DNA from 3 places in the Streptomyces sp. NPDC104831 genome. Region 1 is predicted to be linked to each of the others. Evidence: riboswitches for the same ligand, from Rfam matches in the RefSeq annotation. Region 1 holds a riboswitch; each other region holds the start of a gene.
The links. A riboswitch is a leader RNA that binds a small molecule or an ion and turns the genes downstream of it on or off. The one in region 1 is predicted to bind cobalamin.
Positions count from the first base shown of each region.

Region 1 (2,256 bases):
GGTGCGGAAGTCGGCGCGGACCTCCTCGTTGTCCCAGTTCAGGTCGGGCTGCTCGGGGGCGAACAGATGCAGGTACCACTCGCCGTCGGCCACCCGCCGCCAGGCGCTGCCGCCGAACACCGACTGCCAGTCGGTGGGGGGCAGTTCGCCGTGCGGTCCGCGCCCCGGCCGGAAGACGTACCGCTCGCGGGCGGCCGAGCCGGGCCCGGCCCGCAGCGCCTCCCGGAACCACGGGTGCAGATGGGAGGTGTGGTTGGGCACGAGGTCCACGACGACCTTCAGACCGAGCCGGTGCGCCTCGGTCACCAGGGCGTCGAAGTCGTCCAGGGTGCCCAGGCGCTCGTCGACACCGCGCGGGTCGATGACGTCGTAGCCGCCGTCGGCGAGTTCGGAGGGGTAGAAGGGGCTCAGCCACAGGGCGTCGACGCCGAGCGTGGCGAGGTGGGACAGGCGCTCGGTCAGGCCCCGGAGGTCACCGAGGCCGTCACCGTCGGCGTCGGCGAAACTGCGCGGATAGACCTGGTAGATGACGGCCTGGCGCCACCAGTCGGGGTTCCTGGACGAGAGGTCCGGTGGGCGGTCTGCCATACGGGCTCCCAAGGGACGGACGACAGTAGGGAATCTCTATCTGTCCACATTGCCCAAAAGGGAACCTTTTCGGGGGCGCTCAGGCGCCGCAGTGCTCCAACAGGCCCCGTACGTCCTCGTCCACCACCCGATAGCGCACCACGCGCCCCTCTTTCTCCCCCGCGACGACCCCGGCCGCGCGCAGCAGCCGCAGGGCCTGGGAGACGGCCGGGTCGTTCATGCCCGTGGCGATCGCGAGGTCGGAGACGGCCAGCGGCCCCGTCCGGTGCAGCGCGAGCAGCAGGGCGAGCCGGTTGGCGTCGGCCAGCAGCGAGAAACGGTCGGCCCAGGTGCGCAGTTGCCCCGCGTCGCCGATGGCGGCGATCGCCTCGCACACCCGGTGACCGTCGATGGTCCGGCGCTCGGCACGGTCGGCAGGCACGAGATGCATGCCCCCATCCTGGCAGGCCCCGATGTGATCTTGCATACCTGCCCGGCTGTGCAGCTATGCAGGAAACCGCGCGCCCCTCTACGGTGGGCGGGCCGTGGTGCTCGGGAAGTCGATGCAAGGTCGACGCGGCCCTCGCCACTGTGATCGGGGAGTTCCCGTTCCGTCCGGCACACCGCCGGGCCACTGGTCGTACGACCGGGAAGGCAGGGACGGCGGACGTGTGACCCGTAAGCCAGGAGACCGGCCACGGCAGCTCACGAAGTGATCCACGAGGTGCTGGAGCGTGAACCCGATGGTCGATGCTGCTTCTTTCCGCTGGCGACGCGAGGACACCCTGAAGACGGCGGGGCTGCTGGTGGTGATCCTCGCCCTGCACGTCGTCGCGTTCGGGATCCTCTATCTGCTGGTCGCGCCCCGGCACTACAAGGTCGGGACCGAGGTGTTCGGGGTGGGGCTCGGGATCACCGCCTACACCCTCGGGATGCGGCACGCCTTCGACGCCGACCACATCGCGGCGATCGACAACACCACCCGCAAGCTGATGGCCGACGGCAAGCGGCCGGTGTCGGTGGGGTTCTGGTTCGCGCTCGGGCACTCCAGCGTGGTCGTGCTGCTGGCCCTGCTGATCGCGGGCGGCACCTCGCTGGCCGGGAAGGTGATGAACGAGGGCTCCGCCACCCACCAGGTGCTCGGGGTGCTCGGCACGACGATCTCCGGGTCGTTCCTCTATCTCATCGCCGCCCTGAACCTGGTGGCCCTCGCGGGCATCCTGAAGGTCTTCCGGGCGATGCGCGCGGGCGCGTACGACGAGACGGAGCTGGAACGGCACCTGGACTCGCGCGGGTTCATGAACCGGCTGCTGGGCCGGCTGACCCGGTCCGTGTCCCGGCCGGGGCAGATGTACCCGCTGGGCTTCCTCTTCGGCCTCGGCTTCGACACGGCCACCGAGGTCACCCTGATGGTGATGGCCGGCTCGGGCGCGGCGGCCGGCCTGCCCTGGTACGCCATCCTGTGCCTGCCGCTGCTGTTCGCCGCCGGGATGAGCCTGTTCGACACCCTGGACGGCACGTTCATGAACTTCGCCTACCAGTGGGCCTTCGCCAACCCCGTCCGCAAGGTGTTCTACAACCTCGCCATCACCGGACTGTCCATCGCCGTCGCCTTCTTCATCGGCACCATCGAACTGGTCGGCGTCCTGCACGAGAAGTTCCACCTCAGCGATCCGGTCACCGGCTGGG
Region 1 covers NZ_JBVJOT010000012.1:81,505-83,760, forward strand. Annotated here, with positions in the region: gene ACZ63H_RS11370 (glycoside hydrolase family 13 protein) at 1-588, opposite strand, end outside; gene ACZ63H_RS11375 (ArsR/SmtB family transcription factor) at 668-1,018, opposite strand; cobalamin riboswitch at 1,097-1,281, shown strand; gene nicT (Nickel transporter NicT) at 1,311-2,256, shown strand, end outside.

Region 2 (2,256 bases), on a different contig from region 1:
GCCGCTGTACTCCCTGATGCTGGGACTGCTGGCGCTGCTGGGCTTCATGGCGATCGCGGCCGGGGTGAAGGTCTCCAACGGCCAGCTCGCCATCCCGCAGTTGTTCGAGGACATGTTCCCGGACTGGTTCACGGGCGTGGCGTTCGCGGCGATCGGCATCGGCGCGCTGGTCCCGGCGGCGATCATGTCCATCGCGGCGGCCAACCTGTTCACCCGGAACATCTACAAGGACTTCATCAGGCCGAACGCGACGGCCGCGCAGGAGACCAAGGTCTCCAAGCTGGTCTCCCTGCTGGTGAAGGTCGGCGCCCTGGTCTTCGTGCTCACGATGGACAAGACCGTCGCCATCAACTTCCAGCTGCTGGGCGGCATCTGGATCCTGCAGACGTTCCCCGCGCTGGTCGGCGGCCTGTTCACCCGCTGGTTCCACCGCTGGGCGCTGCTGGCCGGCTGGGCGGTCGGCATGGTCTACGGCACGGTGGCCGCGTACGGGGTGGCCTCGCCGACGCAGAAGCACTTCGGCGGCTCCGCGAAGGAGATCCCCGGCATCGGTGAGATCGGCTACATCGGCCTGACGGCGTTCGTGCTGAACGTCCTGGTCACCGTGGTCCTCACGGTCGTCCTGAAGGCCGTGAAGGCGCCGGAGGGCATCGACGAGACCAAGCCGGAGGACTACACGGCGGACTCCGGCGACCCGGGAGTCCAGGTGGAGCTGCCGGCCGCCACGGCCGGCGCCGGCCACTGAGGCACCGGGCCCACTCCGCGCGACGGGCCGCCGGGAGCACACTCCCCGGCGGCCCGTCGCCGTACCCGCCCGCCCTGCCGGTCCGCCGTACCCGGCACCGGGCCCCGCCCTGGGCCGGCACGGCGTCGCGCCGCCCGGCGGTGTCACCCGCGCCGGTACCGGCGGACGCCGGAGATCCGCCCCCCCACCGCCGGCCTCACGCTCCCCGTCCGTCCGTTGACCGTCCGGAGCGGGGGCGACACAACATCTGGGGGTGAGGGGACAGCCCGGCACTAGATGTATGCTCGTCCTCGCTGTCGTCGCAGGGGAATCCGGTGCGAATCCGGAACTGTCCCGCAACGGTGTGACTCGCGTGTCCGCGCGCCTGTCCAGTCCGAAGACCTGCCGACGGCCCACCCGGCCTCCCGGTCCGGGTGTGTTCCGACGTCCGGGCCTCGTGGAATGGGCCGGCGGACGCGACGCCGTGCGCGCTCGTGGTCGCCCCTGCCCTCCGCCAGGCCCCGTGCCGAGCGAGGGAGACCCCCACGTGACCATCGCGCCAGCAGACCCGGCTTCGGTCAGCGCACCGGAGACCGACGGTCCCGGTGCCGCGCTGCTGCGGACCCTGTCCGAGCTGACGGCCGACCTGCCCGACGCCGATCCCGGCCGGGTCGCCGCCGCCGCGCTGCGCGGCCGGTCCGCGCGGGCCGACGAGGCGGAACTGCGCGAGCTGGCCACGGAGGCCGCCGCCGGCCTGATCGCCGAGGACCCCGCCTACTCCAGGCTCGCCGCCCGGCTGCTCACCCTCGCGATCCGGGCCGAGGCCGCCTCCCAGGGCGTGTCGTCCTTCACCGGGTCGATCGCGGTGGGCCACCGCGAGGGCCTGGTCGCCGACCGCACCGCCGCGTTCGTCCGCGCCCACGCCGAGCGGCTGGACGCGCTGGTGGAGTCGGCCGTCGCGGAGGGCGCCGACGACCGCTTCGGCTACTTCGGCCTGCGCACCCTGCACAGCCGCTACCTGCTGCGCCACCCGATCACCCGCAAGGTCGTCGAGACCCCCCAGCACTTCATGCTGCGCGTGGCGAGCGGGCTGGCCGAGGACGACACGGTCCGCTCCCTGGACGAGGTCGCCTCCCTCTACGGCCTGATGAGCCGCCTGGACTACCTGCCCTCCTCCCCCACACTGTTCAACTCCGGCACCCGGCACCCCCAGATGTCGTCCTGCTACCTGCTGGACTCCCCGCTGGACGAGCTGGACTCCATCTACGACCGCTACCACCAGGTGGCCCGGCTGTCGAAGCACGCCGGCGGCATCGGGCTGTCGTACTCCCGTGTCCGCTCGCGGGGTTCGCTGATCCGGGGGACGAACGGGCACTCCAACGGGATCGTGCCGTTCCTGAAGACCCTCGACGCCTCGGTCGCCGCCGTGAACCAGGGCGGCCGGCGCAAGGGCGCCGCCGCCGTCTACCTGGAGACCTGGCACTGCGACATCGAGGAATTCCTCGAACTGCGCGACAACACCGGCGAGGACG
Region 2 covers NZ_JBVJOT010000007.1:33,009-35,264, reverse strand. Annotated here, with positions in the region: gene mctP (monocarboxylate uptake permease MctP) at 1-745, shown strand, start outside; cobalamin riboswitch at 1,020-1,148, shown strand; gene ACZ63H_RS06995 (ribonucleoside-diphosphate reductase subunit alpha) at 1,272-2,256, shown strand, end outside.
Region 2: it holds a riboswitch for cobalamin, as region 1 does, so the genes downstream of both, ACZ63H_RS06995 (ribonucleoside-diphosphate reductase subunit alpha) here and nicT (Nickel transporter NicT) in region 1, are expected to answer to the same signal.

Region 3 (2,256 bases), on a different contig from region 1:
CGACCGGGAGGCGGCCGAGCGGGTGGCCGCTCTCGCCGGGATCGGCGACCCGGCGGCCGTGGCACGACTGGCGACGGCCGGCCGTCGCCTGAGCCCGTGGGAGGACGCGCCCGCCGGTCTGGCGCGCTGCGCCGGACGCCGCCCCGTCCTCGGACTGAGCAACGCCGCCCGGACGGCGTTGCTGCGTCTCAACGCCCACGCCGGACTGCGCTGGCACCAGGTCCTGTCCGCCGAGGACGCCCGCGCCTACAAGCCCGCGCCGGACGTGTACCGGCTCGCGCTCGACGCGGCGGGCTGCCCGCCCGAACAGGTGCTGATGGTCGCCGCCCACGCCTGGGACCTGCGCGGGGCCCAGGCGGTGGGCATGCGGACCGCCTACGTGCGCCGTCCGGTGGGGGACCCGCCCGCCGACGGCGACACCTTCGACTGGCGGGTGGAGAGCCTGGCGGAACTGGCCGACGCGCTCCCCGCGCCCCACTCCTGACCGACCGCGGCCCGCAGGCCGCGCTGCCTCGGTGACACGGTGCCGCCCTCCACGGGCGCGGGTCCGGCCGAGCGCCGCGGCTGCGGGGAAGGCCGGCGTCCCCTCCCAAGTGAAGGGCTCCTGGGCGCGGTCGCTGTTGCCCGCGCCCGGCGGCAGTGGAGTGCGGGGGAGCACCGCACCACCCGAACCGGCTGGCATCCGGCGGGGCGGGCCCGGTTCCGGCGGGGTCGGCGGATCCCCTCGCAGGGTGGCATGATGACCGGCGACAGGGCGACGGCGGAACGAGGAAGCCGGTGTGAATCCGGCGCGGTCCCGCCACTGTGATCGGTGAGTGAGTCCCGTACGGCCACTGCCCCCGACGGGTGGGAAGGCCGGGACGAACCGTGACCCGAGAGCCAGGAGACTCACGTCGTCGCCTCCTCGAAGGACCCCGGGGCGGATCTCCCCGGAGACAGGGGTGTGGGGCGTGTCCGGGACAAGGGACGGGGAAGTGTCCGGCGCGGAGGTGGCCGCGCGACCGGCCGGTGGCGCGCCGTGCCGGGTCGTCGTGTGCCGGGACTGCTGCTGCGGCAGTCCGAAGGTGACCGGTGTCGACCACGCCGCACAGGCCGCGCGCCTGCGTGCCGAGGCGCCCGTACGCATCTCCGCCTGCCTCGACGTGTGCGACCAGGCCAACGTGGTCGTCGTGCAGCCCTCCGCCGCCGGGCGGGCGGCCGGAGCCCGGCCGGTGTGGCTGGGGCTGGTCAACGACCCGGCCGCGACGGAGGACATCGCCGCCTGGATACGGGCGGGCGGCCCCGGCATCGCCCCCCGGCCGGAGATCCTCGACCTGTACGCGTTCACCCCACGGGGCCGCCGCACGGCTTCCTGAGCGGCGGGGACCGCCACGGCCGGACATGCGGCGAGGGAGGGCGGACGGTGCGGGCGCGGCGGAGCCGTGTGCGAACCCCGCCGAAGCGGCGCCGCGGGGTCAGTCGGACTCCTTCCCGGGCCCGCGGAGCAGCTCCTCGGTCGTGGCGTCCCAGTCCACCGCGGCGAACTCGCCACCGGCGGGAACGAGTGCGTAGGTGTGCTCCAGCCACTCCGCGAGCGGTGGTATGGGCAGTTCGAACAGCGCGGCCATGTCACCGGAGGCCAGTTGGAGCCATGCGGTGTCCCGTTCCTCCGGGTGCGAGGGCCACATCCGGACGTCGCCGGCGCCGCTCGCCGAGTACAGCCCCTGGTGCAGCAGATCCCGCCCGATCCGCCACACGACACGCGAGCCGCCGCCCTCGATGAGGAACTCCACGCACACGGTCAAGGGCAGTTCGGGGTCGTACCGGAACGCGGCCCGGATCGTCTGCCGTGCCGAGAGGTCCAGCACGCGCTCGATGTCCAAGGTCAGCTCAGGACGACCGCGCGGTGCCGTTCGGCCGGCGTCCACACCTGGCTGGTAGCCGCTCATGACGGAGGGATCCTTCCCTGAGGCGGAAGCTGACACGACCTACTCTTGCTCTTCGGTGCTCGCCGTACATAAGTAACTTGACCGTCGGACGCCGGCTGCCGCGACAGTGCTCGGCCTGGTCGGGGCCTCGCCGGAGTATCAGGTGGCACCGAGGCCGTTGAGCAGGGTGTCGACGACCACGTCCGCCGCCTGCCCGGGACTCAGCTCGGGCAGTTGCCGGGACACCAGGTGCATGAGCTGGGGCAGCAACGCGCTCGCCCACCCCCGCGGGAGGCCGGGGCGCAACAAGCCCTCGTCGATCGCGCGTTCGAGGAAGGCGTCGACCTCG
Region 3 covers NZ_JBVJOT010000028.1:51,811-54,066, forward strand. Annotated here, with positions in the region: gene ACZ63H_RS20320 (haloacid dehalogenase type II) at 1-484, shown strand, start outside; cobalamin riboswitch at 723-910, shown strand; gene ACZ63H_RS20325 ((2Fe-2S) ferredoxin domain-containing protein) at 975-1,355, shown strand; gene ACZ63H_RS20330 (SsgA family sporulation/cell division regulator) at 1,455-1,928, opposite strand; gene ACZ63H_RS20335 (TetR/AcrR family transcriptional regulator) at 2,067-2,256, opposite strand, start outside.
Region 3: it holds a riboswitch for cobalamin, as region 1 does, so the genes downstream of both, ACZ63H_RS20325 ((2Fe-2S) ferredoxin domain-containing protein) here and nicT (Nickel transporter NicT) in region 1, are expected to answer to the same signal.